DNA from 3 places in the Gracilibacillus salinarum genome. Region 2 is predicted to be linked to each of the others. Evidence: predicted binding sites of a transcription regulator. Region 2 holds the regulator's gene; each other region holds the start of a gene.
The links. The regulator LexA, encoded in region 2, represses DNA repair genes until DNA is damaged. The targets are predictions, from matches to a motif close to CGAACATATGTTCG.
Positions count from the first base shown of each region.

Region 1: addB (helicase-exonuclease AddAB subunit AddB) is a predicted target of LexA. The motif match lies at 2,286-2,299, and genes of this name have one in related genera.
Region 3: ruvA (Holliday junction branch migration protein RuvA) is a predicted target of LexA. The motif match lies at 3,320-3,333, and genes of this name have one in related genera.

Region 1 is NZ_CP095071.1:1,360,030-1,368,015, reverse strand. Features, by position in the region: gene MUN87_RS06620 (DJ-1/PfpI family protein) at 1-503, shown strand, start outside; gene MUN87_RS06615 (hypothetical protein) at 642-857, shown strand; gene MUN87_RS06610 (GrpB family protein) at 862-1,389, shown strand; gene MUN87_RS06605 (GNAT family N-acetyltransferase) at 1,407-1,955, shown strand; gene MUN87_RS22275 (hypothetical protein) at 2,040-2,174, shown strand; gene addB (helicase-exonuclease AddAB subunit AddB) at 2,347-5,820, shown strand; gene addA (helicase-exonuclease AddAB subunit AddA) at 5,820-7,986, shown strand, end outside.
Region 2 is NZ_CP095071.1:401,935-409,920, forward strand. Features, by position in the region: gene MUN87_RS02015 (hypothetical protein) at 1-579, shown strand, start outside; gene MUN87_RS02020 (YhjD family protein) at 640-1,008, opposite strand; gene MUN87_RS02025 (hypothetical protein) at 1,151-1,408, shown strand; gene MUN87_RS02030 (hypothetical protein) at 1,517-2,221, shown strand; gene MUN87_RS02035 (endonuclease I family protein) at 2,922-3,827, opposite strand; gene MUN87_RS02040 (S8 family peptidase) at 3,927-4,919, opposite strand; gene lexA (transcriptional repressor LexA) at 5,228-5,848, opposite strand; gene MUN87_RS02050 (YneB family resolvase-like protein) at 6,113-6,775, shown strand; gene MUN87_RS02055 (DUF896 domain-containing protein) at 6,881-7,102, shown strand; gene tkt (transketolase) at 7,287-7,986, shown strand, end outside.
Region 3 is NZ_CP095071.1:855,338-863,323, forward strand. Features, by position in the region: gene tgt (tRNA guanosine(34) transglycosylase Tgt) at 1-406, opposite strand, end outside; gene queA (tRNA preQ1(34) S-adenosylmethionine ribosyltransferase-isomerase QueA) at 424-1,452, opposite strand; gene MUN87_RS04330 (DUF2905 domain-containing protein) at 1,466-1,666, opposite strand; gene ruvB (Holliday junction branch migration DNA helicase RuvB) at 1,663-2,664, opposite strand; gene ruvA (Holliday junction branch migration protein RuvA) at 2,680-3,279, opposite strand; gene MUN87_RS04345 (BofC C-terminal domain-containing protein) at 4,476-5,021, shown strand; gene MUN87_RS04350 (YebC/PmpR family DNA-binding transcriptional regulator) at 5,097-5,846, opposite strand; gene safA (SafA/ExsA family spore coat assembly protein) at 6,428-7,429, opposite strand; gene nadA (quinolinate synthase NadA) at 7,567-7,986, opposite strand, start outside.

The DNA.
Region 1 (7,986 bases), 960 kb from region 2:
AAACGGGAGAGAATTTCTTTCGTGTAGTAACCATTACCGAAAAAGATGATGCGCTCCAGGCGCGAAATGGATTACAGGTGCTGCCAGATTATCATTTTGACAATCATCCAAAGCTTGATTTGTTAATAGTGCCCGGAGGATATGGAGCAGAGGAAATAGAAATACATAACCCTAATGTTATAGAGTGGATTCTCAAGCAACAATCCGAAGTCGATATTATTGCCTCAGTTTGTACCGGAGCATTGCTGTTAGCAAAGGCAGGCATGCTCGACGGTAAAAAAGCGACAACGCATTGGCTTGACCTCGATCGTTTAGCAAACGAATTCCCCAAAGTCGATGTCCTGCGTGGTGTGAAATTCGTGGATCAAGGAGTACTTGTTACTTCGGCAGGGATCTCAGCAGGGATTAACATGTCATTTCATTTGTTGGTACGCCTATGTGGAAAAGCAGTTGCTGAACAAACCGCCAAAAGGATGGAATATGATATTTCGTTTATGGGATAAAGCAGGATAGAACTGTGAAAATACTATAAGAACAGGTCTCGCGGACAAAATCCAGAGGATACAGCAAAAATATGTCATAAGAATGAACCTCATTGATAACCCGAAAGATGGCAGAGTTTGATTGCAAAGGAGAATGGCATGAGTACGCAGATGAAAGATTTCTTTGGTACAATCATCATTTGTATCATTGCATTTTTGCCATTTGGCAATTATTTCGACGGCGGAAACTACATAGAAACAACAGTCTATACGTTTGGAACAATTATTATTGGATTATTGTCTTATATCATCTCGTTCTTACGTCAATTACGAAGAGAAATGAGGAGAGAAGACGATTCATTATCTGAGGAGTGATCGGGTGTTAGGTGTTAATAAAGGAGAAGTAAAACTTGATCCACCTTCTGAAGATTGGAAAAGATTATATAAGAAAGAACAGCAACTGTTACACACGATTATCGGTAATGACATTGTAGAGTTGCAGCATATAGGGAGTACCTCCATTCAGCAGATCAGTGCCAAACCAATCATTGATATACTGATCGGAGTGGATGATTTATCGCGAATAGAACATTTTGACGAAACAAAATTAAACAATCATGGTTATTATCAGTTATCGAAAGTACATGTGGAGGGGAAAAGGGTTTTTGCTAAGTTTAGTAATCTGGAAAAACTGACAAAGACACATATTCTCCATGTTGTGAGATATCAGGGTCTGCTATGGAACCAGCTCACTTATTTTAGGGATTATATGAATGACAACCGAGAAAAAGCGAAAGAATATGAGACGCTCAAGCAGGAATTAGCAAGAAAACATCCTCATGATGAACGTTCATATACAATAGAAAAAAAGAAATTTGTAGATGGAATAATTAGAGATATCAACTAGAAAAAGAGGTGTAATCGATGTTTTACCACAAAATAGATGAAGAACTTTCTTTGAAATTAATAGAATTAAAAGATGCTGAAAGAGTATTTACCTTAACCGACAGTTCACGCGATTACCTGCGCAAATGGCTGCCGTGGCTTGATTTCACAACAAAATTAGAAGACACCAAAACGTTTATTAAGAATTCCTTAAAGGGCTATGCAGAAGGAGAGAGTCTCACAACATTTATTGTCTATCAAAATGAAATCGTAGGTACTGCAGGCTATAATTCTCTCGACTGGAGCAACAAAATAGCCTATATCGGCTACTGGCTTGGAGAGGACTATCAAGGGAAAGGCATTATGACACGAGTGGCAGGTGCGTTAACCGACTATGCGATAAACGAACTGAACATGAATAAAGTAGATATTCGAGCAGCAGCACAAAATCATAAAAGCAGAGCAGTCCCGGAACGATTAGGATATGTTCAGGAAGGAAGCGTCAGACAGGCAGAATGGTTATATGATCATTATGTTGATCATGTTATTTATGGCATGCTGGCGGAGGAATGGAAGAAAAAAGCCTGACCCTTTTCATCGTGCTCCTTGCGAAAATAAAAAAGAAATATACGCATATAGTGAAAAGATTAAATAGGCGAGGAGCGCGAGGTAATGGGAAACTTTCATTTGCTCAGTATGGTCAATGCAGTTCTTTTACTTGGTATGGCGACCGTTATTTTTCATCATACCTCTTTTATCACCAGTTTTCTCGCGTTAAATACGATCGCCAGCTTCGTCTCCCCCTAGCAAAAAAAAGAAAAGCTGGTGATGACACCAGTTGCCGGATTAGCCTTTCTATTGAGCTTTCCCATAATCTAATATTTACATAGTATTTCTTTCATCACTTTCCTTTACCATAGAACATTCGTTTGCTATAATAAGTAATAGAATATCAGACGTGTAAGAAAGTAGGTGTTTTCTGTTGTTGCGATTTTTAATGGGTAGTGCGACAGTGAATAAAAGCGAGCAATGTTTACAAGAGATCAGGCAAGAACTCAGGCAAGATCCCCAAGGTCCTTCCATTATTTATTTAGTCCCAGATCAAATGACATTCCAACAAGAATATGCGCTTTTAAACGGTGACGATGTAAATGGTTCGATTCGTGCACAGGTTTACAGCTTTTCACGATTAGCGTGGCGTGTTATGCAGCTGACAGGTGGTGCAACCAAGAAATATATTACATCCACTGGGATGCAAATGATGCTGAGAAAGATTGTCGAAGAGCGGACGGATGATTGGAAAGTCTTTCAAAAAGCAATTGAAAAGCAAGGTTTTATTGAACAGTTAGAGGAAATGATCACCGAATTCAAACGATATTGTGTGACACCGGATCTGATTACGGCACAATTAGGTGAAATGGATCGTTTCCAGCATAAAACGGTCAGCGAAGTAGCATTACATCATAAATTAGATGACTTATTATATATTTATCAGAGTCTTCAGCATGCATTGGCAGGGCATTATATGGATAGCGAGGATCAGCTGCAGCAATTAATAGAGAAACTTGAAGACACGGACTTTCTTGAGAATACGACGGTGTATATTGACGGTTTTCATCAGTTTACACCGCAAGAGCTGCTTGTAATCGATGTAATGATCAAAAAAGCGAAAAACGTGACAGTTACGTTAACACTGAATGAACTGAACAACGACGTGACGCCATTAGACTTATTCTACCAAACGAAAGAAACCTATTATCAGTTACAACAATTAGCTGAACAAGCATCGGTCGCGACGGAAATAGAGTATGCAGATCAGCATGGTGGGGAGAAAGATGCTTTTCTTCATTTGGATCATCATTTTGACAGCAGGCCTGTACAACCTTTTTCTGATCAAGCGCCAGTTCGTATTGCAGAAGCAGTACATCCACGTGCAGAAGTAGAGGGAACTGCTCAGGAAATTGTCCGATTAGTAAGAGATCAGGGCTATCGTTATCGTGACTTGGCTATTTTAATTCGCGAACCGGATGTGTACCATGATTTAATTACAACCGTTTTTCAAGATTATCAAATACCGATTTTCGTTGATGAGAAGCGTACGATGCTGAACCATCCTCTCATTGAGACCGTTCGCTCATTATTAGATGTAGTGGAAGGGAATTGGCGTTATGATGCCGTTTTTCGACTGTTAAAAGCTGGTTTTATTCCAAGAGGAGCCGGAGAATTCCGTTTGGATCAGGAAGCCATTGATGAGTTGGAAAATTATGTACTGGAATATGGTGTCCGGGGCAGAAGCAGATGGTTATCAGATAAAGACTGGATTTTTCAGCGATTCAGAGGGTTTGACCAATCTACCCAGACAGATCGGGAATTAGTAGCCCAAAAACGCATCAATCATTATCGGGATAAAATTGCAGAGGCACTGGCGGATATTGACACAAAGCTGCGGACATTACCAACGATCCGTCAAAAAACAATTGCCTTATTCGAGTGGCTTGAATCGATTGGTGCACCGGCGCAATTAGAACAGATGCGGGAAGATTTCGATAATCAAGGACGGGTAGAGAAAGGCCGTGAACAGGACCAGGTATGGGATGCGGTCATTCAGTTGTTAGAAGAAATAACAGAAGTAGCGGGTGAAGAGGAAATGTCACTCTCCACCTTCCGCAATGTATTAGAATCAGGGTTCGATGCCTTGCGGTTTTCACATGTGCCTCCTAGTATTGATCACGTTGTAGTTGGTTCCATTGACAGATCGAGAATGCATGGTATTAAAACAGCTTTCCTGTTAGGTGTTAATGAAGGAACCTGGCCAATGAAACCGGGTGGCGATGGACTGATTACAGAGGAAGAGCGATCAGTGTTACAAACACATGGTTTAAAGCTGGCGGAAGGTAGTAAACGTCAGTTACTGGATGATTGGTTCTACGTCTATTTAGCCTTTACCTTGCCAGCGGATAACTTATGGATCAGTTATCCAATCAGTAATGAAGAAGGAAACCAAAAGGCAGCTTCCTCTTTGATAAAAAGAATGGAAGAATTATTTCCTCATCAGCAAAGTCGATTATTCTTGCAGGATCCGGAGGAAATGACAGACGCCAATCGCTTTGTCACGACACCCAACAAAACACGAGGTGCGTTGACAGCACAATTGGCAAGAAAGCTGAGAGGTTATCCGATCGATTCAATTTGGGAATATGTGTTGAATTGGTTTATTGAACATTCGGACAAGCAGCAGATTCATCAGCAAGTATTAAAGAGCTTGTTTTATCAAAATAAACCAGTGGATCTGGATAAGGATACGGTACAAGCATTGTATGAGAAAGAAATCAACGCAAGTGTATCGAGACTGGAAATGTATCATCGTTGTTCCTATCAGCATTTTGCCAGGTACAGCTTAGGATTGGAAGATCGTCCAACCTACAAACTGGATGCACCCGATATCGGTCAATTATTCCATGAAGCGTTAAAACAAATTACCGAATGGATTCAGAAAGAAGGCAGGCAATTTGCAGATGTTTATGATCTGGATGCCAGGAAGTATGCAAATCGAGCGGTAGGTGAACTGGCGAATGTGTTGCAGCATCAGATTCTGCACAGTTCCAATCGTTATCAATATATCCAAAAGAAATTAGAAAGTGTCATTGCAAGAGCAACCTTTATATTAAGCGAACAAGCGCGTAAGACACACTTTGCCCCGGTAGGCTTGGAAGTTGGTTTTGGTTATCCGGATCAATTGCAGCCATTAACGGTTCCGTTACCGAACGATCATACGTTATTGTTACGTGGACGTATCGACCGGGTTGATCAAGCATTTGAAAATGAACAGTTATATTTACGAATAATAGATTATAAATCCAGTGCAAAAGGGTTAAATCTAACGGAAGTGTATTATGGACTTGCATTACAGATGCTGGCTTACTTAGATGTCGTATTGCAAAACGCAGAGGGCTGGCTTGGACATCCGGCCTCACCAGCAGGGGTGCTCTATTTCCACGTGCATAATCCGATGATTTCAGCAGACGACTTTTTATCGGAAGACAAAATTGAACAAGAAATCTTCAAGAAGTTCAAAATGAAAGGTCTGATGGTCGACCAGGAAGAGGTTGTCCGGATGATGGATACTACATTAGATTATGGTCGAAGTAATATTATTCCTGCTGGCTTCAGTAAAACAGGGTCCTTTTATAAAGGTTCACAAGTAGCAGAGCAAAATGTTTTTAACGAACTGCAAGGCTATATTCACCGGTTAATGGAGAATGCCGGCCTTGCGATTACAGAAGGAAAAGTAGACCTTAATCCGTTCCAGCAACAGCAATTAACAGCCTGTACGTTCTGTGATTTCCGTTCTGTCTGCCAATTTGATCCGACACTTGCTGAAAATAATTATCGTAAATTAAAAGAAATGAAAGACGAAGAAGTAATCGAAGCAATCAAGCGGGGTGAAGCATAATGCCGCAATGGACAAAAGAACAAGAAGATGCTATCTACCAATCCGGTAAGAATATTCTAGTGGCAGCAGCGGCAGGATCGGGAAAAACAGCGGTATTGGTCGAACGCATTATTCAAAAGCTGTTGCACGAAGAGAAACCGGTCGATATTGATACGCTGTTAGTCGTTACCTTTACAAATGCGGCAGCACAGGAAATGCGTAATCGAATTGGTGCTGCCATTGAAGCGTCATTAGAAGAAAATCCGCGTTCCACACATCTGAAAAAACAATTATCATTACTGCAGAGCGCGTCGATCTCGACCTTACACGCCTTTTGTATGGATTTAGTCCGTAAGTATGCCTATCAAATTGACATTGATCCCAACTTCCGGATTGCAGACAATATGGAAGCTGATCTGATCCGTCAAGATGTACTGGAAGAACTTTTTGAATCGTGGTATGGGGAAGAAGATGAAGAACAACAAGCTGCCTTTTTCTCCGTTGTTGACCGATTTAGTAATGATCGAAACGATTTAGAAGTAGAATCACTCATTTTAAAAATGTATGAATTTTCGATCCAGCATCCAAGTCCAGATGACTGGCTTGATCAAATGGCAACTATTTATCAAGTAGATCCAGAGACGAATGAGGAGGAGATTCCTTGGCTTCAATTGCTGAAACAAGAAGTGATTGAACAGCTGAATGTAATGGAAATGCTGGCAGATCAGGCGCTTGATATCACAAGAGCAAGTGATGGACCTTATCAGTATGCCGAAGCGATTGATGCGGATAAAGAAATGATCCAGCAAGCAAAAGGAGCGATCCAGATCTCATGGGATGAAGCTCGTTCTGTTTTTGCTGGAAGTAAATTTAAGGCGCTATCCCGTAAGAAAGTAGAATGTGATGAAGCCAAGCGAGACCAGGCCAAAGATTTACGCGATCAACTAAAGAAAAGGTGGGACAATATTGCGAAAAATTGGTTCACCAGAAGTTTACAGGCGCATATTACCGATATGCATGCTCTTTATCCGACAATTGTGAAATTAACGGACATGATCAAGCAATTTAAAGCAGGATACCAGGAAGCAAAAAAAGAAAAAGGCTTAGTAGATTTTGCAGATTTGGAGCATTTTGCATTAGATATTTTAATGAAGGATAAGTCATCGCAAGAGGCATCTTCAGTAGCAGTTGACCTGCAGCAGAAATATTCCGAGGTAATGGTCGATGAATATCAGGATACCAACATTGTACAGGAGACGATCCTCACACTTGTTTCTGATCAGCAATCTGACGGAAACATGTTTATGGTAGGAGATGTGAAACAAAGTATTTACCGTTTCCGCCATGCTAATCCAGCACTATTTATTGAAAAATATAACCGCTTTTCCAAACACGATGATCCCGGCTATCGAATCGATTTGGCACGGAATTTCCGAAGCAGAAAAGAAGTCTTGACATCGGCAAATTACATCTTCAGGCAGCTATTCGATCCTGATGTTGGTGACATTGAATATGATCAAGATGCCGAATTAATCTATGGTAACACCGATTATGAGAACGTCCCATTTCCTAATGTTGATACCGAATTGTTGGTCATAGACCAGGAAACGCAGGAAAGTGATCCGTCTGATGAGGAAATGGAGAATGAAGAAGACCTCGAAAAGGCCCAACTCGAAGCACGTGCCTATGCAACAAAGATCAAACAGTGGATCGGTGCGAACGAGGAAGAGGCAACTGAAATTATGGATAAGCAAACAGGACAGCCGCGTAAGGTAGAATATCGCGATATCGTCATTCTGTTACGCTCAATGACATGGGCTCCAACCATTATGGAAGAGTTTAAGAAACAGGGAATCCCTGTATATGCAGAGTTGTCATCCGGGTATTTTCAAGCTATCGAAATTCAGGTGATGATCAGCTTGCTGAAAGTACTGGATAATCCAAGACAAGATATTCCGTTAGCTTCTGTGTTAAAGTCGCCGATTGTAGGCTTGAATGAAAATGATCTGACTCAGATCCGCCTTGCCAAAAGAGGAGCACCTTATTACGAGGCGCTAAAGGCATATCTGAAAGCAAATCAACACGCGCCGCTGGAACGATTTATGTCCCAATTAACCTATTGGCGGAAAGAAGCGAGACAAGGGGCTCTTTCCACGTTGATCTGGGAGATTTTCCAAGAAACCGGCT
Region 2 (7,986 bases):
AAAGTTAGTAAAAAGCCCTATAGTAAGGTGGTTGCTACCATGTTTCTTTCTCAACCTTTTTTTAAAGAATCTACTCTTCTTGCAAAAGAACAAATTGAAAATGACATGTTTAAAGACATAAAGCATTTGTCGTTTTGGGCAATAATAGGAAATATTGTTACTGCTGTTTTTAGTATTCCTTTTTGGATTATTGTAATATTACTTATATTCTTAGCATTAACTGAGTGTATTTACTCAATTGGTAAAAGATTCAGGTTGCCAGGTATTGATTATTCTCCTATTTCTAAAGCAATAGTATTAATAAGTTTATTAGGCCTTTTTTTAGTTGTATCAGTTGTGCAAATAGGCATGAACTACTTTTTAGCTTTGGGGCAGGGTATGCCGATAACTCAGTTAGCCGAGGAATCCCCTAAGTATGCTCAGCTTTTTCTGCAGTTTGCTAATTTGCAGACGTTGCTTGGATTTATCTTAATTTCGTTTTATATAAATTCTATTAGAAAAATGGTAATGTATGGTACAGGATTAAAAACTTCGGAATGGGATGAGAAAGCCATGAAGCAGCATCCAGAAAATTTATAATGAATTAATTATCTTTAAGATTAAGTCCTTACTGTCCAATATAGTTTTGAATGGTAAGGACTATTCCTTCATTTCAGCCTTCTCAAAATACTCCTCTAAAATAACTAACACTTTCTTACGAATAGCTGGCTTAAAATAATTTCGTTTTTCTTCTTTGCCTTTACAATAAAAGGTGTATTCTGTAAATGTATCTGTCTGATTAGTTTCCAGCACAGCGATTTTTTCCTGGCTAATTCTTATCTTTAACTTACGTCTTTCCTCAATGGCTTTTTTCTCGATTGTTTCAAGCAATCTTATATACGGTTCGTTGATCTTGAAGATAGTTTGGCTGCGTAATTTTTCTAAATCCTTCTGTATTACTTGTATGGCCATAGATAAAAATAAATAACGTGATCCAATTTTATATTCTTCTTCACTTATATTCCTCATCTTTTTTTCACCTCATCACAAGAACGTTTGTTCTTATTATATACCTGATAACAAAAAAGACGCAAATTGAATTTTATGGAAGGGAAATTCTAATTTTTGTCGAAATAGTAAATATGTCGTGTTGGAAAAGGAGAGTAAACATATGGTAGATGTAAAAATTAAATTAGAAATAAAGACAACGGTAGATGTTGAAGATTATTCAATATTAATAAAGGTATATGATCATCAATTGAAGAAAAACTTCTTCTGTTTTGAAGAGGATGTAGAGCATTTGAGAGATGATGGACTACGAAACTATATTCTAGATAATATGTATGATATAAAAGCTGGGAAATTTCATGTAGATGAATTTGAACCTTCTGCAAAACGTGATTTTCCAAATATACTTAGAAGAAGTTAAACTAAAAGGCACCTACTTAAAATGCAGGTGCCTTTTATAATATTTAGTCATCTTTACATATAGGAAAATAATGCTAGAATGTTTATAAAAGACTAGGGGGAGATCAAATTGAAGAAGTACATATTGATTTTATTACTGTTATTTGTTGTAGCTTGTTCTAGTGATAATACGAGTGGTGAGGTTGAAGCTGATGATCAAAGTCAAAGTGAAGAAGTCGAAACAGGAGAAGAAGCAAACGATACTGGTAATGAGGAAGAAGACGAGAATAAAGAAACTGAAAACGCCAGAACCCAAGAAGATATTGAACAAGAAGGGAGACTGACAGAAGTAGGAGATATTTCTGAAGATCAACACGGTAAAGTTGAATTACTTAAAATAGCCAATATCAATGAAACGATAGAGCATGGTCCTTTAGAAATAAACTTTGTAAATGCAAAAATTTTAAAATGGTCTGATATTCCAAGTAATATAGTGAATCAAGCATCTCGTTTTGGAGATGTCACAGATGATGAATTTGATTTTCTTCAAATTCGAATGATTGTAGAAAATACTAGCGATAAGGACATAATTTTTTACGGGATAGATAGTATTGTTACAGACAATAAGCAACAAATAGAGGCGGCTAGTGAAGAGTTTTTAGGGAATTTCGTTGATGGTGAATATCTAGGTAATGTAAAAAAAGAATATGTACAGGGTTATATATTAAAAGATTCTGATATTAAAAATCTAAGGGTTGTGTTTTCCTATGTTGAGGAAATGGACACTTATGAAACAATAGCCGAAAAACTAGACTATGACATTAATTTTGAATAAAAGCTTAGCACCTACTATTCGGTAGGTGCTAATTGTAAAAGTATAAACCTGTACGGATACGTAAATTTGTCGCTATTTTTACACCCACGAAACACCCACGAGCCACCCACGAATTTTGAAAAAAGGTGACATTATTTGATTTAATCAATAATTTAAAATGCTAATTTATCAAGCATTTAATATAAATATACCGAGTTTCTTCCTATTAAAATGTAGTCCGTACGCAAGTACACCCTTGGGAAAGAGAACAATATATCCAGTCTTATTAATAAGCAGAAACCCTTGGCACTGTTGGTGTCGGGGTTTTTCTATTTATATATCTTAATCTTTTACCATAAAATGATTTATCTATCCATATTTGAAAAACTTAGCATTCTTGTTTTATAAGCTTAAAGTCTATAAGTACAGTCATAGAAGTAATCATGCCGAACAAGAAAATGAGTACTTATAATATGGTTTATGTTAGCTGCTTAGTGATAATTTTGAAATGATTCATGTGCTGGAATACCGCTTCGGCCAACCACTCCGTGCCCGCAGGACGCGGAGCCTATTTCCGGAGCTTTGCTAAGCAGATAATCTATATCAAAATTACCATTTTGCCATACTGCCTTTGTTAACGCAAAATAGGATCGTTCTCCTACGAGAACGATCTTATTACATGTTAAAAATGTAGAGAAAGCGAGAAGGCTTTTAACGTGTGTTAAGGACAATCTCTACCTAGCTTAAAATTAATTTTGTCCGCGTATTCTGGAAAATCAATAAGTGGATTTCTATTCTTCTGAATATGGTAGATTTCTTTGTTACGGTGTTTTTCGTAAATGGATACTTCGAAAGTTTGATGCCAGTTTAGCAGGGTGTCAATATCCTTATCGTTGTATTGACTAACTATCCCAGGATATCTAATTAAGAAGTATAATGTCGCTCTGGCAACCACACCTTTTCCGCTTTCAGGTTCAAACTTTTCTTCATCGTATTTTCCGCATTGTGTTTTTATTGTTTCAATATTCATCTCTGGTGTGTAGTCCTCGAAATCTACATAAGGGTAATTAGATCTGGTCGAGTTACATGTTTTATCGCATGTGAAAAGATGATGCAGATCACCTCTCATTGGATTATCTTCATCAAACCATGACTGAGGAACAACATGTTCACAATTAAACATGTTTTGGCGTTCAATTTTAGCTACTGTTTTTATCCAAGTATTATCATCTTTCGTTTTATTGCTTGCCAAATTTTGAAACGCTTGTTTTCTAATTTGTACTGCTTCATGATCTTCTTTTATGGTTTGTTCAGGATCTTTGTGGTTTCCTGAATAGATACTTTTCAGGTTGCCATCCAAATGAAGGTCGACTGTTGAATAAAGGTAGTCGCGTGTTTCGGAATTATAGGGTAGTTGGTTTTCATGTGTGCTTGTCGTTAAATGGTTTAGTTGCTCATATAAGTTGGGGGAGTTTTTTTTATCAAAGTTAATGTGCTGGTAATATGCCTTGATAAGACGTAAATCTTCTTCTTTGTCATAGTATTCGTTTGTATTTTTATTTTTGTTTTGATTAACCTTTAATTTCATTAGCGTGTGACTTAATTTTTCACTTTCCAATTTGTTCATGATTTTCCCCTTTCTTTATGACATAAGAAATGGATAGAAAGGTAGGTGCTAGCATCCTACCGGAACTGATGTTACCATTGTTGCTTGGAAAATGATTGTTTAATTCTTTGAAGTTCTATTTGTTTCCTTTACATGGGGAGCATTGATTCTATCTAATTGGTCAACTAGATTCAGCATAAGAAAGCCATTACCCTCGGCACTTTTTTGAAATGCAAGTGGAAGGGTACGTCTGATAAGTTGAGCATATACCTCTGATTCAATAACAGATCTTTGGAATTCTTTTTCGCTTAAATTAATGATTAATGCGAGTGCACCTGCTACATGTGGAGCGGCCATAGACGTTCCTGATAATTTAGCAAATTTACTATCTAAATAAGTAGATAATATATCTACTCCTGGCGCTATAAGATCTACCTCGTTATTCGTATTCGAAAAGGGAGCAAGCTCTAAGTCTAAGTTAACAGCACCTACACTAATGACTTCGTTATAAGCTCCTGGATAAGCATATTCTGGAGTTTCCTGATTTCCATCCCCTTCATTACCTGAAGCGACAACGACAGATACATCATGATTTATTGCGTTTTGAATGGCTTCATGCATCTCAGGGATATCATTCGGTCCACCTAAAGACATGGAGATGACCCTTGCACGTTCATTATTTGGTCCACGCCAATCAACTGCATAGTTAATTGCGTTAATAATCCATTCGTATTCCCCTGAACCTTCGCCCGATAAAGCCTTTAGACTTAATATTTTAGCTTTTGGCGCAACGCCTACAACCCCATTGCCATTAAGGCTTGCTGCAATAGTTCCGGATACGTGTGTTCCATGCCCGTTATTGTCTTCAAAGTTGTCTTGGTCTCCACTATAGTCACTTGTGAAATTTCGTCCGCCAATAATTTGCTCCTTAAAGTCTGGATGATCCGATTCAATTCCGGTGTCTATCACCGCAACGACGATATCTTCTCCTTCAAAACCTTTCTCCCATAAGGCGGGAGCCTGTACTAGTTGAACGCCTTCAGGGGTCTCATTTTTGGAATCCTCAATCGATTGAATCGTATAAGGAATTAAGTGAACCTTGTTTTGTACCATATTTTATTCACTCCTCTAAAGTTTACCCTCTCTCTATACAGTATGTGATTAGGTTGAAAAAGTTTACTAGATTTACTGAAATTAAGATAGTTGTCATAAATGGAGTAAGTAAGCTGTGATGTGGAAATAGTTGATGTGTCGGCATCCAATGTCTGGAATTGAAAGAAGGTTTTGCTACTTATATTACCTATTTCACTAGGCTTCAAACCAATAAAAGAAAAAAATATAAATTTTAACAAAAAAGAGTAGAAGGATTATTTTGAGTAGGAAAGCCCTCGGCATTTTCACCAAAGGCTTTTTTGAATCTATTATAAGCTGCGGTACAAGCCAACTACTCTACCAAGAATGCTGACATTATCGTAGATTAACGCATCCATTGTCGCGTTCTCAGGCTGCAGTCGAATATGATCCTTTTCCTTGAAGAAACGTTTTACCGTTGCTTCACTTTCATCTGTCATGGCTACAACGATATCGCCGTTTTCAGCTGTATTCTGCTGTTTGACAATGACTTTGTCTCCATTGAGAATACCTGCTTCAATCATACTGTCCCCTTCAATAATCAATACAAACAACTGTTCGCTTGCGTGCATTTCGTTATGTGGAATAGGGATGTATTCTTCAATATTTTCTACTGCTGTAATCGGAAGTCCTGCTGTTACCTTACCGATTACGGGAGCAAAGGTAGCTTCTGTCTTAGGAATTTCTAAATCGCCATCTTGTGGCAATACTTCTATTGCTCTTGGTTTCGTAGGGTCTCGGCGAATGTATCCTTTCTTCTCTAATCGCGCTAGATGTCCATGTACCGTTGAGCTTGATGCTAGACCGACTGCCTCTCCAATCTCGCGAACAGAGGGTGGATATCCTTTTAACTCTACTTGTTCTTTAATATAAGCTAAAATCTCCTCTTGTCGCTTTGATAGATTTGTCATATTTCAATCTCCTAACACGTAGTATTTATTAATCAAAGTATAGCATATATGATATAGCATTACAAACATTCGTTCGAAAAAAAGAGTTGACATGAACACCTGTTCGTGTATAATGAAGGTACGAACAAAGGTTCTGGGAGGGATGCAAGTTGTTAAAAAATATATCGAAAGTTGACATTTTTTATTTGGTAGCATTTATACTAGGAATTGCATTTTTTTATTTTTCAGCAGTAACAAACTTGTAGAATTGTAGGTGTACGTATTATGTCCAAAGCCATTATTTATTGTCGGGTAAGTACAAATAAAGACTCACAAGAAACCTCACTGAAACGGCAACAGGAAGAGTTGCGATATTTTGCATCCCGATATGAGATGGAGATCGTACAAGTAATAGAAGAGAAGCAGAGTGGGTATGAAATCGAAAGAGAAGGCATTTTTGCTATGCTGGAGGCCTTTCAAAGCAGCTCAGCAGATACGTTACTCATTCAGGATGAAACGAGATTAGGGCGAGGGAATACGAAGATCGCCTTACTGCACCAGCTTCAACGGTTAGATGTGTCCATTTATTGTTTAGCGCAGAATGGTGAATTACAACTGTCAGAAGGGGATTCAATGGTGTTGCAAATCGTCTCGATTGTGGAAGAATACCAACGCAAATTACATAACGCCAAAATAAAACGGGGCATGAGAAAAGCTGTTGATAACGGATTTAATCCAGCGGAGAACCTGTCCAATCAACACCTTGCGAAAGGAAGAGAACGCAAACAATTTCCGATCGAAGAAGTGAAACGGCTGAAGCGAAATAATCTGACCTTTCAAGAAATTGCATCTATCCTGCGAGGAATGGGATACAATGTGTCGAAAGCAACGGTCCATCGGCGTTATCAGGAATATCAATCACTTGAAAAGTCTATCAAGGAAGATTAAAATAGAGAGAGGGTATACAAGTTATGTATACTCTTTTTTCGTGGTAAAATACATGCATGCATGTTTGAATAAAAATGATGGAAAAGAAATCGAGGTGTAAATAGTATGCTTTCCCAAGATAAAATAGCTCGTATAAATGAGTTGTCGAAAAAATCTAAATCAGAAGGTTTAACAGAAGAAGAAAAAAAAGAACAAAAGGATTTACGAGAGGCATATTTAAAAAATGTAAGAAAATCTTTTAAAAACCAACTAAAAGGAATGACGGTAGTTGATCCGAATGGTGATGACGTTACTCCAGAAAAATTAAAGCAGTTAAAGAAGAAGTAACGGTAACTTCTTCTTTAACTACTTGTAAAATAGTGACCATACAAGTTGAATTTCATTAAAAAAAACTGATAATTCTAACGAAAATTAAAGTGTTTTAACTTTAATATACTTGTCATATAGCGTATTTCGTTATAGGATTATAGATGTGCGTACATATTTTTTGGATATTGAAAGGGGAAAAATCATGTCAAACCAAACTGAACAATTGTCTATTAATTCAATTAGAACATTGTCGATAGACGCAATTGAACAAGCAAATTCCGGACACCCGGGCTTACCAATGGGTGCTGCTCCAATGGCATACACACTTTGGACCGAGCATATGAACCATAACCCAAAAAGTTCTAAATGGTTTAACAGAGACCGTTTCGTTCTTTCTGCAGGTCACGGTTCGATGTTACTTTATAGCTTACTTCATTTATCTGGTTATGATGTAACGATCGAAGACCTTAAAGGATTCCGCCAATGGGATTCAAGAACTCCAGGACACCCGGAAGTTCATCATACAGATGGTGTAGAAGCAACGACCGGACCATTAGGACAAGGTATTGCTATGAGTGTTGGTATGGCAATGGCCGAGAAACATCTATCAGCTAAATACAACAAAGATAACTATAACATGGTAGATCATCACACTTATGCAATTGTTAGTGACGGTGATTTAATGGAAGGTGTTTCTCATGAGACTGCATCATTAGCAGGTCATCTGAAGCTTGGCAAACTTATTGCATTATACGATTCAAACGATATTTCTTTAGATGGTGAATTGAATAAATCATTCTCGGAAAATGTCGAAGATCGTTTCAAAGCATACGGCTGGCAAGTAATTCGTGTGGAAGATGGTAATGATACGAAAGCGATCTCTAATGCGATTGCTGAAGCAA
Region 3 (7,986 bases), 450 kb from region 2:
GAATGTTCATTGCTTTTTCTGGTGATAAAAAAAGTTTCTCCCCATTTAAATGATTACGAAAATGTACACCTTCTTCTTTAATTTTACGTAAATCACTTAAACTGAAAACCTGAAATCCACCGGAATCGGTTAATATTGCACCATCCCAGTTCATAAACTTGTGCAATCCTCCCGCTTCCTTGACAATTTCGTGACCAGGTCTCAGCCACAGATGATACGTGTTGGAAAGAATCATATTCGCACCCATCTGTTTCAATTCTTCCGGGCTCATCGTTTTAACAGTCGCTAACGTGCCGACTGGCATAAATGCAGGGGTATCGAAAGAGCCATGTGGTGTATGGACCTTGCCTAGCCTTGCTCCTGTTTGTTTACATGTCTTTATATGTTCATATCTAATCGCAGTCATCAAAAGTTGTCCTTTCTTTACATAATTAACATTGCGTCACCAAAACTGAAGAAACGGTAACGCTCAGCAACTGCTTTATTATAAGCCTCTAAAATAAAATCTCGATCTGATAGTGCACTCACTAACATAATTAAGGTCGACTTTGGTAAATGAAAATTGGTAATTAAACCGTCAATTGCTTTAAATTGATATGGTGGATAGATAAAAATATCCGTCCAGCCATTGCGCTCTTCAAATAGACCATTTGTATCTCGTGCAATTGTTTCAAGCGTTCTGGTTGAGGTGGTTCCAACCGAAATAATTCTGCCTCCACGCTGTTTTACAGCATTAAGCTGATTAGCCGTAGCTTCTGTCATCTGATAGAATTCTGCATGCATTTCATGTTCTTCGACATTGTCAACACTAACTGGACGGAATGTCCCCAATCCAACATGCAATGTAATAAATGCAATCTCAATTCCTTTTTGTTCAATTTCTCCGAGCAGCTCTTTCGTAAAATGCAATCCTGCGGTCGGTGCTGCTGCAGAACCTTGTTCACGCGCATAAACCGTCTGATAACGATCTTTCTCATCCAATTGCTCTTTAATATAAGGTGGAAGCGGCATTTCACCGAGTTCATCCAGCACTTCATAAAGAATTCCTTCATATTCTAACCGGAGGATCCGACCACCATGCTCTTTCGTGTCAATACAGGTCGCTTTTAATTGTCCGTCACCAAAGACGATTGTAGAACCAACTTTTATTTTTTTAGCAGGTTTTACGAGTACTTCCCAATCATTATCTTCCATTTGAGTTAATAGTAATACTTCCACTTTAGCACCTGTATCCTGTTTTATTCCATACAGTCTTGCCGGCAACACTTTTGTATTGTTTAAGACCAGACAATCCCCTTTTTCAAGAAAATCTGCTATATCGTAAAAGTGGTGATGTGTGATTGATCGTTCTTCTCGATTTAATACCATTAATCTCGAGCTTGCGCGATCTTGTAACGGTGTCTGTGCAATTAATTCTTCTGGTAGATCAAAATCAAAATCTTCTATATTCATGCCTTTACTCCTTCTACTTAAAACGTCCTATTACTGCAAAAATAATTGTCAGAATAATACTAACAATGATTGATGTCATGATCGGAAAATGAAATGATACATTCCCTTTTTTAAAGCTAAAGTCTCCAGGCAGTTTGCCAACGAATCCCCATAACAGACCGACGATTATACATACAACCCCTATTACAATAAAGATCTTACCAACGTCCGTCAAGATTCAGGCACCTCCCGGTCAAAGTGTGCATAAGCTTTTGGCGTAACAAGTCGCCCTCTTGGTGTTCGTTGAATGAATCCTTGCTGTAATAAATAAGGTTCATAGACATCCTCAATTGTTTGAGATTCTTCCCCAATCGATGCTGCGATGGTATCTAAACCTACAGGACCACCTTTGAATCCGTCTATTATCGAAAGTAATAATTTATGATCAATGTGATCAAGTCCTTCTTGATCTACCTGCAACATCTTTAAAGCCTGCTGTGTCGTTTCCATCGAAATACTTGGTTCACCTTTAACCTGTGAAATATCTCGTACCCTCTTTAACAAACGATTAGCAATTCTCGGAGTCCCACGTGACCGTCTTGCTACTTCCAGTGCGGCTGCTTTATCTATTTGCACTTGAAAAATGTCAGCAGTCCTTTCGACAATAGCACATAAATCTATAACCTCATAGAATTCAAGACGTGATAAAACACCGAAGCGGTCTCGTAATGGGGCCGATAGCAGACCTGCTCTAGTTGTAGCACCTACCAAGGTAAATGGTGGTAAATCAAGCTGAACAGAACGCGCACTCGGGCCTTGACCAATGACAATATCCAGACAGAAATCCTCCATTGCTGGATAAAGGATTTCTTCCACTGCCCGAGGCAGACGATGAATTTCGTCAATGAATAACACATCACCGACTTCCAAGGAAGAAAGGATCGCTGCTAAATCGCCAGAACGTTCGATTGCTGGACCGGATGTTTGTTTAAACTGGACACCCATCTCATTTGCAATAATTTGTGCCATCGTCGTTTTACCCAGACCTGGAGGGCCATATAGTAATACATGATCGAGTGGTTCGTTTCTCATCTTGGCAGCTTCAATAAAAATCGCTAAATTGTCTTTTGCTTTATGCTGACCAATGTATTGCTTCAGCATTTTGGGGCGCAGACTTAATTCTTCTGATAAATCTTCTTCTTGGATCTCATTGGAAATAATCCGTTCCTCCATCATGAAATCTCCTTTCTATTTCATTAGTAAGGCTAACCCTTTTCGTATGTATGTATCCGCTGCATCACTCTGTTCTTTCGCTAAGACTGGCTTGATCGTATTTATTTCTTTTTCTGAATAACCTAATGCTTTCAGTGCCTCGATTGCTTCTGATAATGCATTGTTTTCCTCCGTTTTATCTGGCTGCTGATTAAATAAATTCTCTGTATGAAAGTCGAATGGTAATTTACCTTTTAGGTCCAGGATCATTTGGCGTGCCGTTTTCTTCCCTACGCCAGGAAAACTTGTTAGAAACTTTTCATCTTCCTGATCAATAGCCAGGACGAAATCTTTAACAGATGTTGATGCCAATACCGCTAACGCACCCTTAGGTCCGATCCCCGAAACATTTAAGATTTGAGCGAACAGTTTTTTTTCTTCCTGGTTCTGAAATCCGTATAAAATCTGAGCATCTTCCCTTACATAATGGTACGTGTAAATCTTTAATTGTTCTCCCGTTTGTACTTGAAAACGATAGGGATTCGGACAAATTACTTCATAGCCAATTCCGTTCGTTTCTATTAAAATGATTTGTTCCGTTATATCCGATACTAATCCATTTATATATGCAATCATATCACTGATCTCCTCTTCATTCCAAATTCACACTCTTTCACAAGCATACGTTCGTATTTAATCTTAGCTTATCTAACGATCTTTCGCAAGAACAAGTAGGGAATAAAGTGAGAGGATTAACAGATAACTGGTGTTAATTTTGAAATGATTCATGTGCTGGGATACCGCTCCGTCCAACCACTCCGCGTCCTGCGGGGCACGGCTGAAGCTAACTTTGTGAAGAAAGATCGCTTCACAAAGTGGATCTTCAGCGCCTGCCTGTCCCGCGGGAGTCTCCGTGGTTGGCCTACGCTAGAATTGGGACTCTACAATTTTGTCAGAGCTAGCATATTGATTTCATGCATATATAATAGCTATTGAAAAATACCAAGAACCACTGCTTTTTGCTGTACCATGCGTTGTAGCACTTCCCTTAAGCGTAGGAAATAGGCGGAGACTCCCGTGGAATCAGCGCGAGCTGAAGATCCATTTCATTTGTGCCTGTGTCTGCAAGCTTTGCTTCGAAGTAAGCTTCCTCGGCACAAGGCAGCAAAGAAGCATTTACAGGTAGTAGCCTAGCTGATGCCGTGCCCAGAGGACGCGGAGCCTATTTCCGGAGCTTTGCAACGCAAATAAAATATTTCAAAATGACCGTTTTGCCATACAGCCTTAGTTGACATAATCCATATTATAGGAACCTATCCTCCTATTCAGCATGATTACTTCTACGACTACTTATATACTTTCTTTTCTTACATACTAATTTTCACTACGTCGAACTTCTTCATTGCTAAAATTTTATACTTTCCTACCGTATAAGTAAAACCGGTAAGTTCACTCGGTCCTAACTAAGAAAATTATATACAACTCAATTACCTATAATATGGATTATTAACCATCGCTATCCAAGCATGCATTTTGAGATATTTAATATGCTGGGATACCGCTTCGGCTAACCACTCCGCGTCCTGCGGGAGTCTCCGTGGTTGGCGGGGGCGATATCTAAACAGATGAAATATTTCAAAACTCCACTAAGCTGCTATTTTACATAATCCGGTCTAAAGAAAGCTATATATACTCATGTTAGGTACTGAAATCTTTGAGAAAAGTAACGACATAATAATGCGATTGTTGTTTTGAAGATTTTAAAAAAGATGATTATATTTTCACAGTTTGGACACCCTAACAGTAAACATAGCTCGATTGGAGGGTCTTTAATGAGCAAGTTATGGTTACTGTTAAACGGGGTCATTGTGGCAATAATCGGCGTTATCAGCTATCAATCTATACAAGAAACACCAAAGAGTAATGCGGAGAGCCCAGAAGAAGTCAGGGCAGTTGCGCAAGACCCGCTTACAATTGAATTAACATTGGAACGACATTATATAGATGGCAATGTAGAGCGGGAGCAAGTCGAAGAAACGATCGCTTCCATGGAGGATTTTTGGTCGGAGTATCAGGATTGGCAAGTCATGGAGCAGAAAGAAGGACACATCCGTTTCCGAAAAGAAGTCAACGATATATCTCCTTACTTGAAGGCGAATGGCTATTTTGGATTAAAGAATGGTAAACTGACTATTTTCGAGGGCGTTCCAGTACATGAGTCTGCCGTACAATCTTTTTACCAGATCGATACAGATGAATTAGAATCACATTTATTTGATCGCTTAAAAGAAGGAATTAAAATTAATACGAAAAAGGACTATTCGGAAGTATTAGAAACATTCCGTTCCTATCAAAAAGCAGAAGCAGTGAACAGTTGAACGATGTTATCATCGTTCAATTGTTTGACTGTCAAAAAAGACTGACTCCTATTCGCGGAATCAGTCTTTTTCTTCTTACAATTGCTCCATAATTGCTTCGTCTGCTTCTATGTTATGATGTACTTCCTGAACATCTTCCATGTCCTCTAACATTTGAACTAACTTAACCATTTTGTTACCTGCATCTTCATCCACTTCTGACATGGTTTGAGGGATCATAGTGATTTCTGCTGTTTCAAATGTAAAGCCGCTTTCTTCCAACGTTTTCTTTACGTTTTGGAAATCTTCAGGGTCGGCATATATTTCGTATGCACCCTCGACAGTTTCCATTTCTTCAGCTCCCGCTTCGATAGCTTCCAACATTACAGTGTCTTCGTCTGCTTCTGTCTTCTCACGATCGATAACGAAATAACCTTTACGATTGAACATAAAAGCGACACAGCCATTTTCGCCTAGGTTACCACCATTTTTACTAAAAGCATGACGTAACTCAGAGGCTGTACGGTTTTTGTTATCGGTTAACACTTCTACCATAACAGCTGTTCCGCCTGGTCCATATCCCTCATAGGTCAATTCCTCGAAGTTCGCTCCATCCAAATCGCCTGTTGCTTTTTTTATAGCGCGGTCTATATTGTCATTAGGCATATTATCTGCCTTTGCCTTATCTACTGCAAGACGAAGACTCGCGTTCATATCCGTGTCACCGCCACCTTGCTTAGCAGCTAAATATATATCTTTCGCATGCTTCATGAAAATTTTACCGCGTTTCGCATCTTGTGCATTTTTTCTTCGTTGAATGTTCTTCCATTTAGAGTGTCCTGCCATACTTTCTCACCTCTCGTAATCTATCTTAGTCTCCACCTTTTACTTTATCATAACTGCAGACAATTGAAAATATTGTGACACTGACACAGGTGCGGATTTAAGAAATTAACTTCCATCCCAACACCATATTATATCATCTTCTACCTGCTTCATTAAAATATTGTGGACATACAAAATGGTTTTGACAGGATCCGTATACTTTCAGTACTATAGGAAAACGGCCATAACCCACCCTGTCCTAATTTACATACATGATCTACAACGATCTATAATATGGATTATGTTAACAAAGATGGAAAAATGGTCATTTTGATAGATTTTATCTGCTTAGCAACATTTTTGAAATAGACGGAGACTCCTTATGCCTCAGTGCGAACTAAAGATCCACTTCTTCTGTGACTGCACTTATATTCTTTCTTGACTGATAAAATGAGACTTCAATCAGGAAGTTATCGTCCATTTATCCCACGTTGAACTTCTTTTTTATCTCTCAAATCTTGAAGTGGAGATATTACGGACAGTTAGCGCCGTGACAAAAGAAAAACTCCACTTATTACAAGTGGAGTAAATACATTCAATTATTATCTGCCTCCACAACCGCAATCGTCATCATCATGCGGGTTGTGTGGCATGCCTTGAGGTCCGTAGGATGGATATGGCATTGGCTGTTGACCTGGCATACCCTGTGATGGCATTGGCATCATTGGATAATTTGGCATTCCTGGTTGCGGTATCATCGGGTCACCTTGCATAGGAATTGGTTGCTGCATACCTTGCTGCTGCATTTGCGGCATCATCTGCTGTTGTGGCATTTGATTTGCTGGCATTTGGGCTTGATACCACCCCTGTTGGCCTTGACCTTGAGAAGGTGCCTGCTGTTGTGCTCCTTGTACTTGCTGCATACTCGGCATTTGTTGTGGCATGTGCTGCTGTGGCATTTGTCCAGGATATCCATGATGATGTCCTGGGTGACAATGGTGATGATGATGTCCATGATGTGGTGACATTTGTGGCATCTGCCCTACAGGACCATAGCCATAAGGAATTCCTTCTGATGAATAGCAAGGTGCCTGTGGTTGCTGTGGATAAACAGGATGTACTGGCTTTTGCGGACTGACTTTCTGTTCTTCCTCCACTTCCTCTTCTTCAAGTGGTGTCGGATAGAAATTCGCTTCAAAATTATTCGTCAGCTGCGTCCATTTTAAATCTTGTGAATGAGATGGAGCTGGTGCTGGCTGTTGTTTGTTAAAATGAATCGGTAATGGTGGCATTTCTTTTTTTAGTGGTTCCCATTTTTTATCGTCATCTTCTTCGACTTTTGGTGGCAGAATTTGAGCAGGTGGCTGAGTAGGTGGTTTTACCTCTTGTTTATCCTTTTTCCCTGGTGTTACTTGCTGCTTCTTGTTCGACGGCATCTGGTGCATATTGTCATGACCTGTTGGCACTTTTATTTTCATCCCTGGCATAATCATATCCGGATTGGAAATTTGCGGATTGGCAGCAATAACAGCATCAAGGCTGACACCATATTTTTGCGCAATGGTCCATAAACTCTCATCTTTTTGCACAATATGAATTTTCAATGCAATTTCTCCTTTCTTCTTGGTAAGTATGGAAGGGCATTTGTCTCGATCTAATCCATCTTCTTTAACAACATATGCAAAATGCCTAAAATGTTGAATAAAAAAAAGAAGGATATCTTCTAGATACCCTTCCAAAGTCAGGAGATTCTTAACATTCGATTTAATGCTAACCTTGCATTCGCGGCAATTTTCTCTTCCACAATAATCTGATTACTGCCTTTTCCCTTGCTGATTTCATCTAACGACCAAGTCAAATGCGGCAAATCTATCCGATTCATAGTAAGGCAGGGACACATATATGGATTTAATGAAATTATTTTTTTATCATGATGCTGATTTATTAAACGGTTGACCAGATTCATTTCTGTACCGATTGCCCATTGGCTTCCAGGTTCAGCTTGTTGCAAACTATCTATAATGTATTTCGTCGAACCAGCATAATCTGCTTGTTGTACCACTTCATATTTACATTCAGGATGGACGATAATGTTCATATCCGGATGAGAATGACGAATTTCTTCGATGTTGCTAATGGTAAAATTCTCGTGGACGGAACA